4 regions of the Micromonospora sp. WMMD712 genome follow, and region 1 is predicted to be linked to each of the others. Evidence: riboswitches for the same ligand, from Rfam matches in the RefSeq annotation. Region 1 holds a riboswitch; each other region holds the start of a gene.
The links. Region 1 has a riboswitch for cobalamin ahead of cobN (cobaltochelatase subunit CobN). Riboswitches for the same ligand answer to the same signal wherever they lie in the genome.
Positions count from the first base shown of each region.

Region 2: another riboswitch for cobalamin. It lies ahead of O7633_RS23505 (acyl-CoA thioesterase); the one in region 1 lies ahead of cobN (cobaltochelatase subunit CobN).
Region 3: another riboswitch for cobalamin. It lies ahead of O7633_RS05905 (ribonucleoside-diphosphate reductase subunit alpha); the one in region 1 lies ahead of cobN (cobaltochelatase subunit CobN).
Region 4: another riboswitch for cobalamin. It lies ahead of O7633_RS23480 (cell wall anchor protein); the one in region 1 lies ahead of cobN (cobaltochelatase subunit CobN).

Region 1 covers NZ_CP120743.1:411,686-413,879, forward strand. Annotated here, with positions in the region: gene cpt (chloramphenicol phosphotransferase CPT) at 1-302, opposite strand, end outside; cobalamin riboswitch at 562-691, shown strand; gene cobN (cobaltochelatase subunit CobN) at 980-2,194, shown strand, end outside.
Region 2 covers NZ_CP120743.1:5,397,869-5,400,062, forward strand. Annotated here, with positions in the region: gene O7633_RS23495 (ATP-binding cassette domain-containing protein) at 1-119, shown strand, start outside; gene O7633_RS23500 (ECF transporter S component) at 116-1,102, shown strand; cobalamin riboswitch at 1,101-1,321, shown strand; gene O7633_RS23505 (acyl-CoA thioesterase) at 1,436-1,948, shown strand; gene tsaD (tRNA (adenosine(37)-N6)-threonylcarbamoyltransferase complex transferase subunit TsaD) at 2,131-2,194, opposite strand, start outside.
Region 3 covers NZ_CP120743.1:1,443,687-1,445,880, reverse strand. Annotated here, with positions in the region: gene O7633_RS05910 (ester cyclase) at 1-276, opposite strand, end outside; cobalamin riboswitch at 519-730, shown strand; gene O7633_RS05905 (ribonucleoside-diphosphate reductase subunit alpha) at 867-2,194, shown strand, end outside.
Region 4 covers NZ_CP120743.1:5,391,646-5,393,839, reverse strand. Annotated here, with positions in the region: gene O7633_RS23480 (cell wall anchor protein) at 1-1,050, opposite strand, end outside; cobalamin riboswitch at 1,185-1,324, opposite strand; gene O7633_RS23475 (hypothetical protein) at 1,394-1,873, opposite strand; gene O7633_RS23470 (peptidase) at 1,925-2,194, opposite strand, start outside.

The sequences.
Region 1 (2,194 bases):
GAGGCGCCGCCGCCGAGGAAGACCTCGTCCAGGATGATCCGCGCCCCGGCGTCCGCCATCGCGGCGATGCCGACCAGCCAGGCGTGCTGCACGGCGAGGAAGTCCCCGCCGACGTCGACCTCGCCGTGTGGGCCGAAGCTCAGCCCGGCGGGGCTGCCCAGCAGGGCCGGCGGCAGCCGGGCGATCAGGTCGTCCACGCCGAGACTGATCCACGGGTGCGGCAGGATGCGCTGGAGGCACCGGACGATCGCGGACTTGCCCGAGCTGGAGCCGCCGTTGAGCACGATGACCTGCGTCGCCACTGATCGGATTCCCTTCGGGCAAGTCCCGTCCCGCGCCGGCGGGCGATGATCGGAATCAGCCTAGCCAGCCCGGGGGCGGGCGGCGGGGAAATGCGCGCGGAACGGGTCGCATCCATCGGCGTACGACATTTGCTTTCGCCGCATCCGATTCCCGATGCAATTGTCAGGCATCGATGTAGTTAGGGGGGTGGGGTGGCCGGGAGCCCGGCGTTGACCGGCGGCGGTCGGGTGTGGCAGCATTCGCGGCCTGACGGCAGTGAAGGAAGCCGGTGCGATTCCGGCGCGGTCCCGCCACTGTCACCGGGGAGCGATCCCCCCTCGTGAGTCACGGCCGTGTGTCTGCGGTTGGAAGGCCGGGGGAGAGCGTCGATCCGGAAGCCAGGATACTTCGGCCGTCGGAGCGACCCCAGGGCGTGGACACCCGAGGAGGACCCGATGACGCACGGCGTCTCGCACATCGACGTACACCGTCGCCGCCTGCTGGCGCGCGGCAGCCTGCCCGCGCCCCGTCGCCGCACCTGAGCCCGAGCCCCGCGTACCGCGCCATGCTGCGCCCCCGGCGCCCCGGCCCGCGCCGGTGAGCCGGCCGCAGGCCCGCCGTACCCGCTGAACCCGCGCCCATGCCTGCCCGCAGGCGGCCTGCCCGCCGCCCCGTGCATCACTCTCCGGAGCCCTCCGTGCGCACCCTGCTGCTGTCCACCGCCGACACCGACCTGCTCGCCGCCCGGGCCAGCGGCGCCGGCTACCGGCTGGCCAACCCCGCCCGGGTCGCCGCCGACGCCGTGCCGGCGCTGCTCGACGGCGTCGACCTCGCCGTCGTACGGCTGCTCGGGGGCCGGCAGGCGTGGCCGGACGGCCTCGCGGCCGTGCTCGGCTCCGGGGTGCCGACGGTCGTCCTCGGCGGCGAGGCGGTGCCCGACGCGGAGCTGATGGCCGCGTCCACCGTGGCCTCCGGGGTGGCCACCGGGGCCCTGGCGTACCTGGTCGAGGGCGGGCCGGGCAACCTCGCCGAGCTGGCCCGGTTCCTCTCCGACACGGTGCTGCTCACCGGCGAGGGCTTCGCCCCGCCCGCGCCCACCCCCGGGCACGGCGTCCATGGCGAGCGGCCCGTCAAGCCCGAGCGGCCGACGGTCGGGATCGTCTTCTACCGGGCGCACGCCCTCGCCGGGAACACCGCCTTCGTCGACGCCCTCGCCGACGCCGTCGACGCCGCCGGGGCGAACCCCCTGCCGATCTTCTGCGGCTCGCTGCGCGGGCTCGCCCCCGGCGACGGGCCGCTGGAGCTGTTCGCCCGCTGCGACGCCCTCGTCGTCACCGTGCTCGCCGCCGGCGGGACGGTGGCCGCCGACGCCTCCGCCGGAGGCGACGACGCCTGGGACGTCGGCGCGCTCGCCGCCCTCGACGTGCCGATCGTGCAGGCGCTCTGCCTCACCAGCACCCGCGACCAGTGGGCCGGCAGCGACGCCGGGCTGTCCCCGCTGGACGCCGCCATGCAGGTGGCCATCCCCGAGTTCGACGGCCGGATCGTCACCGTGCCGTTCTCGTTCAAGCGGATCGACGCCGACGGGCTGTCGGTCTACGAGCCCGACCCCGAGCGGGCCGCCCGGGTCGCCGGGATCGCCGCGCGCCAGGCCCGGCTGCGGCACGTGCCCCACGCCGAGAAGCGGCTGGCGATCGTGCTCAGCTCCTACCCGACGAAGCACTCCCGGGTCGGCAACGCCGTCGGCCTGGACACCCCCGCCTCGGCGGTGCGGCTGCTCGCCGCGCTCGCCGACGCCGGCTACCACCTCGGCGACGGGCCGGTGCCCGACGACGGGGACGCGCTCATCCACGCCCTGATCGCCGCCGGCGGCCACGACGTGGAGTGGCTCACCCCCGAGCAGCTCGCCGCC
Region 2 (2,194 bases), 2.8 Mb from region 1:
AGGTCATGCTCGCGTCACCGGCGTTCGCCCCGCAGGTGGCCAAGGTCCTCGCCCCCGCGCCGTGGCTCACTGTGGAACAGGTCGCCACCGCGTTGACCCAGACCCAGGCACCGGCGTGACCGTGTTGCGGGTCGCCCCGCGTACCGCCGTGGTGCTGGCCCTGGCCTCGGCCGCCGCCCTGGCGACCTTCACCTGGCCGTTCTTCGTCCCCGCGCAGCCGGAATCCACCGCCCGCACCGGCGAGGCACCGGTGGTCTTCTTCCTGATGCTGCCGGTGCTCGTGGCGCTCGTGCTGGCCGAACTCACCTCCGGTGGCATGGACAGCAAAGCCCTGGCGATGCTCGGTGTGCTCGCCGCCGTCAACGCCGCGCTGCGCCCCCTGGGCGCGGGCACCGCCGGCATCGAGACCGTGTTCTTCCTCCTCGTCCTAGCCGGCCGGGTCTTCGGCCCCGGATTCGGTTTCCTGCTCGGTTCGACGTCCCTGTTCGCCTCCGCCCTGCTCACCGCCGGTGTCGGACCGTGGCTGCCGTTCCAGATGCTGTGCGCGTCCTGGATCGGCCTGGGCGCCGGCCTGCTTCCGGCGAGGCTGCGCGGACGGGCCGAGACCGCCGTCCTGGCGGCCTACGGCGCGCTCGCCGCCTACGGCTACGGCCTGCTGATGAACCTGTGGTTCTGGCCGTTCAGCGTCGGAGCGGACACCCAACTGTCCTACGTCGCGGGCGCGCCGGTGCTGGAGAACCTGCACCGCCTCGCCCTGTTCACCGCAGTCACCTCCACCTTCGGCTGGGACACCGGCCGCGCGATCACCACCGCGGTGGCGATCGTCCTGGCCGGCCCGGCGGTGCTCGCCGCGCTGCGCCGCGCCGCGCGCCGAGCCGCGTTCGACGCTCCGGTCACCTTCGTCGCAGCCGAACCGCAGCCGCCGGACCCGGTCGCCGACAGCGCCGAGGTCGCAGGCCCGGCCGGCACCGACGTGACCGATCCCGCCGCCGGGCCGGCCTCTGCGTCACCCGCCAGGCCACCCGGATCCATCGGCAAGGGCGATGGGGGAGGTAGGTCACATCCAGGTCCGAGCCGGCCGTCAGCTGACCAAGAACGCTAGGCTGGTTACCGGCGCTGGTTCGCCCAGGCGTTGTCACGCTCGGGCGTCGTAAGAGGGAACCCGGTGGGAATCCGGGACTGCCCCGCAGCGGTGAGTGGGAACGACCGCCGTCACCGGCACTGGGCCCGTAGGGCCCGGGAAGCGACGGCCAGTAGGAGACACCGGCGTACCCGGTCATGCCCGCGAGTCCGAAGACCTGCCCGCGCTGCGCACACAAGAGGTGTGTGCGCAGCCGTCGACCTCGCGGGCGGGTCGGGCGGGTGACGCGCTGCGGCGGGTCCTCGACGTGCGTGCCGGCTGGTCGACGGCATGCTTCCCGAGGACGGATGAACCATGCACGAGAGCGCCATTCTCGCCGGCCGGCCCCCGTCGGCGTCGCATCTGACCCTGTCACAGATCATGGACCAGCATCACACCAACCTGATGGGCACCGTCCACGGCGGCCGGATTCTCAACCTCATCGACTCCGTCGCCGGAGTGGTGGCCGCTCGGCATTCCGACGGGCCCGCAGTCACCGCCGCCATCGACGAGACCGCCTTCCTGCGCGCCGTGCGGGTCGGCGACGTCGTCCACGTCGACGCCCGGATCACCTGGGCCGGCCGCAGCTCGATGGAGGTCGCCGTCAAGGTCAGCGCGGATCGGTGGGATCGGGCGGTGCCGCCGGTCGACGTGGCCACCGCGCATCTGGTCATGGTCGCCGTCGACGACGACGGGCAACCACGGCCGGTGCCGCCGCTGCTGGCCGAGACCGACGGCGACCGGCGACGCTACCGTGAGGCGCAGATCCGCCGCGAGCACCGTCTCGCCTTGCGTCGGGCGCTACTCGACGGTGCCGAGGACGGCTGAGACCTGTCGCATTGTCGCCGCGACGCCCGCCGATCACCTCGCCACCACCGCTCAGGATCGTTGTTGCGTTGGTCGTCATCGGCGTGGATTGCGGTTGTGCGACTGCTCCTCTGAAGGAGTCTTCGTTCGTTCTGTAGCCTGGTGAGCGGTGTCTCGCGTGTCCGGAGGGCCCGTGTGGACAGTCAGCGCAGGTCCTTGCCGATGGTGGCATGAGTCAGCCGGGCGCTGGGGTCGGCGCCCAGGGTC
Region 3 (2,194 bases), 1.0 Mb from region 1:
GGGCACGCCCATGAGCTCCCCGTCGTGGGTGCCCTCGTACCGGCAGCGCAGCGCCACGAGGTCCCCGTCGGCGATCAGCTCGACGAGGGGGTGGCGCAGGTCGGTCATGCCGGCGAAGAAGGCGTCACCGAACTCCTTCACCCCCTGCCGGTCCATCGACGGCAGCCCGGCCGGGTGGAACCGGTAGTCGTCGGTGCACAGGTGCAGCGGGGTCGTCCGGCCGCGGTCGAGCTCCTGGAAGTAGTCGCGGACGATCCGCTTGTTCTCCTCGGACATGGGTGGTCCTCTCGGTCGAGGGGTCGGGATGGTGACGAGCCGGGGCGGGCCCCGCCGCGACGGCTCGCCGGTCAGTCTCGTGCGGCCGGCGGCGCGCGGCGTCTGTCAACCGACTGCATCTCGCCCTGCCGGCCGCCCGCGGTTCCGGCGCTCCGCTCACCCGTCGCGGTGGTGGGGTCACGCTGCGAGGCGACTCGCCCGGCACATCATCTGGTGTTGCCATCTTCGCCTTGCGCCCATATATGGTGTCACCCGTAGCTGGTTCGACCGCCGCTCCACGGTGGTCGAGGCAAGAGGGAACCCGGTGCGAATCCGGGGCTGCCCCGCAGCGGTGAGTGGGAACGACCGCCGTCAACGAAGCACTGGGCCCGGCCGGGCCTGGGAAGCGACGGCCAGTAGGCACCGAGCACGACGCCCGCGAGTCCGAAGACCTGCCAGCGTGCCGCACGCGTCGCGTGCGGCGGTCGAAGGCCGCGTGGGACGGCCGACGCCATCAGCCGGGCAGCGGCGGCGAAGCGCGCCGTCGCGGGTGCCCGGCGGCGTCCTCCCGCGCGCCCTCGACCTCGGCGACGGGCTTGAGGAGGGCGAACATGGGCGCGACGCGGGAGCTGGCGGGGCCGGGGCAACGCCGGCACGTCATGCAGGTCCGGAAGCGGGACGGCGACACCGAGCCGGTGGACGTCAACAAGATCGTCGAGGCGGTGCAGCGCTGGGTCGCCGACCTGGACGAGGTCGATCCGCTGCGGGTGGCGACGAGGACGATCAGCGGCCTGTACGACGGGGCGACCACCGCCGAGCTGGACAAGCTGTCGATCCAGACGGCGGCGGAGCTGATCGGCGAGGAGCCGCAGTACTCGAAGCTGGCGGCGCGGCTGCTGGCCGCGTACGTGGCCGAGGAGGTCCGCGGGCAGCAGGTGGACAGCTTCAGCCAGTCCATCCGGTACGCCCACGGCCTCGGCCTGATCGGCGACGACACGGCCGTGTTCGTGGCCGCCCACGCCCGCGAGCTGGACGACGCCGTCGACCCGGCCGGTGACCTGCGGTTCGAGTACTTCGGCCTGCGCACCGTCGCCGACCGCTACCTGCTGCGGCACCCGCAGACCCGGCTGGTGGTGGAGACGCCGCAGTACTGGCTGCTGCGGGTGGCCTGCGGACTGTCGCAGACGCCGGGGGAGGCGGTCGCCTTCTACCGGCTGATGTCCAGCCTGGCGTACCTGCCCAGCTCGCCGACGCTGTTCAACTCCGGCACCCGGCACACCCAGATGTCGTCGTGCTTCCTGGTCGACTCGCCGCGCGACGAACTCGACTCGATCTACGAGCGCTACCACCAGGTCGCGAAGCTGTCGAAGTTCTCCGGCGGCATCGGCATCTCCTGGTCGCGGGTGCGGGGCCGCGGCGCGCTGATCCGGGGCACCAACGGGCGCTCGAACGGGATCGTGCCGTTCCTCAAGACGCTCGACGCCGGGGTGGCGGCGGTCAACCAGGGCGGCCGGCGCAAGGGCGCGGCCTGCGTCTACCTGGAGCCGTGGCACCCGGACGTCGAGGAGTTCCTGGAGCTGCGGGACAACACCGGCGAGGAGTCCCGGCGCACCCACAACCTGAACCTGGCCAACTGGATCCCGGACGAGTTCATGCGCCGGGTCGAGGCCGACGGCGACTGGTCGCTGATCGACCCGTCCGACGCCCCCGAGCTGCCCGACCTCTACGGCGAGGCGTTCGACTCCGCGTACCGGGCGGCGGAGAAGAAGGCCGTCCGCACCGTGAAGGCCCGCGACCTGTACGGGCGGATGATGCGCACGCTCGCGCAGACCGGCAACGGGTGGATGACGTTCAAGGACGCGTCCAACCGGCTGTCCAACCAGACCGGCGAGCCGGGCAACGTGATCCACCTGTCGAACCTGTGCACCGAGATCCTGGA
Region 4 (2,194 bases), 2.8 Mb from region 1:
GACGTCGTCGATCCCGGACCCGACAGCGGCGGCCAGGCCTTCGGCGTTGTAGGCGATGGCTCCCGCGTCGGCGGCTGCGCCGCCGTGCGACGTGGTCAGCTGGAGCACGCGGAGCGCGCCCGCTGCGCGGGCGGCCTCGGCATGGCGTCCGGAGGCGGCGAGCGCCTGCCCGGCCAGGCCGGTGCTGTTGGAGTTCGCGCCGGTCGTCGGCCCCGAGCCGCCGAACGACCCGTCGGAATGCTGCTGGGCGACCAACCAGTCCACGCCCCGATCCGCCGCGGCCGCGGCACCCGTGGCCCCTTCGTCTGCGGCGGCCAGCAGCGCCTGCACGGCCATCGCGGTCGAGTCGACGTCGAGGGTGGCGCCGGCCTGCTCGTCGCACGACGGCGACGGGCCGTCCCCCGTGTCGGGGTAGAGCCGGAAGCCACCGGCCGCGCACTGCTGCCGGACGAGGAAGTCGACGGTGTCCTGCGGGACGTCGCCGCTGCGGGCCAGGCCCAGCACCGTGAAGGACTGGTCGAAGGTGTTGCTGGCGTCCGGACCGCTGTCGGCGGTGGTGCGGCTGGTGATCCGCCCCCGCTGATGCCCGGCGTCCGCCCCGGCGACCAGCGACAGGGCCTCGGCCCGCAGGTCGAAACCGCCGAAGTCGGTGGGATCAGCTCCGGCGGCGGCGGCCGCGTAGAGCAGCTTCGCGGTGGCCCCGCCGTCGGTGAAGCCCTCGATGCCCCAGTCGTCGTAGCTGTTGTAGGAGCGCACGTGCGCCGCGACCTGCGCGGTCGCCGCCTGCCGGGTCGGCACGGCCACCCCGGTCGCGGACAACGCGATGATTCCGTCGATGGTCAGGCCCCAGTCAGGGCTCCCGAACGGCCCGGGAAGTGCCCCGTCGGCGACCTCACCGGCCAACCAGGACGCTGCCTCGCGTGCCGCGGCGGCGTCGGCCGGTGCCGGTGCGGCAACCACGGTCAGGGGCAGGGCGGCGATCGCGGCGAGGGTCGCCGCTGTGCTGGCGGCGAGACCGGTGCCGATCCGCCGGTGCCGGGACAGGGACATGGGGTGCCTTTCGCAGAGCGGTCGGTGAAGGCGCCGGAACGCAGCCGAGGAGTCGGCACCCGCTCGCATGACGACGCGTTGCGCGGGGTGGACGGACCTCGGCGGCCCGGACTTCACCCTGTAGACCTCGACAGTGGAAGCCGCTCGTCCCGGGCGAGGCATTCCGGCTCGCGGGGTCGATGCCTCGCTCACGGTTGCGGGTCAGCGCCGGCTTCAACCGACTTTCCCCCACACGGGACGTATGCAGTTGTGTGCCCGGCGTGAACCGGGTGCCGACACGGTACCGCCCGCACGTCGAGTGACGCCAGAGCGGTGGCCGGCACCCGGCACGTCGGTCGACGGGTCAGGGAGCGGCGATGCTCGGTGGGGCGCCCGCGCCGAAGGACCAGCCCTCGACGCTGCCCGGCGCGGGGTTGTAGCTGGTCGCGCCGGACGTGCTGTAGGACCAGGCGCCGCCGCTCGGCGCGTGCCAGTACGACCAGTACGCGGTGACGGGTGGAGTGTTGACGCACGGCTCGGTCGCGGCGGTGGGCTTGCCGTTGATCCGGCACACGAACGCCAGTCCCCAGCGCGAGGTTCCGGTCACGGTGAAGCCCGCGCCCTGGAGGGCGGCCAGCCCAGTCGCCGGGTCGCCGAGGGCGCAGGCCACCTGGACCCCGCCGCCGAGGGCGGCGAAGTCGACCACCACGGTGACCCCCGACGTGCCGGTACACGCGGCGGCGTGCGCGGCCTGCGGCGCAGGCTCGACGGCGGTCAGCGCGACGGCGGCGACGGCGGCGGCCAACAGTCCGGCAAGCCGCCTACGAATGACGATTCGAAACATGGGTCCTCCCCGAGAGCAGACGAATGAGAATCAGGCGAGCGACGGAACGGCTCACGGGCAGTCGGGGGTCGGTGCGCCGGTCGTCGCGCCGGCGGCGGACAGGTGGGCGTACCCAGCGCCGGTCAGACCGAGGACGGCCTGCGCGGTGGCGCGGGCGGCGGTGGCCGGGTCGAAGGCGCCGCCGTCGAAGTCGACCGCCCCCCGGTCGGCTGACGCGCCGGCGCAGTCGACCTGGAGTCCGGCGAGGAACGTGCGGGCCCGCGCCCAGGCCAGCGGCCGGTGACCATCGCGCAGCGCCTGCGCGGCGAGCCCGGTGCTGTT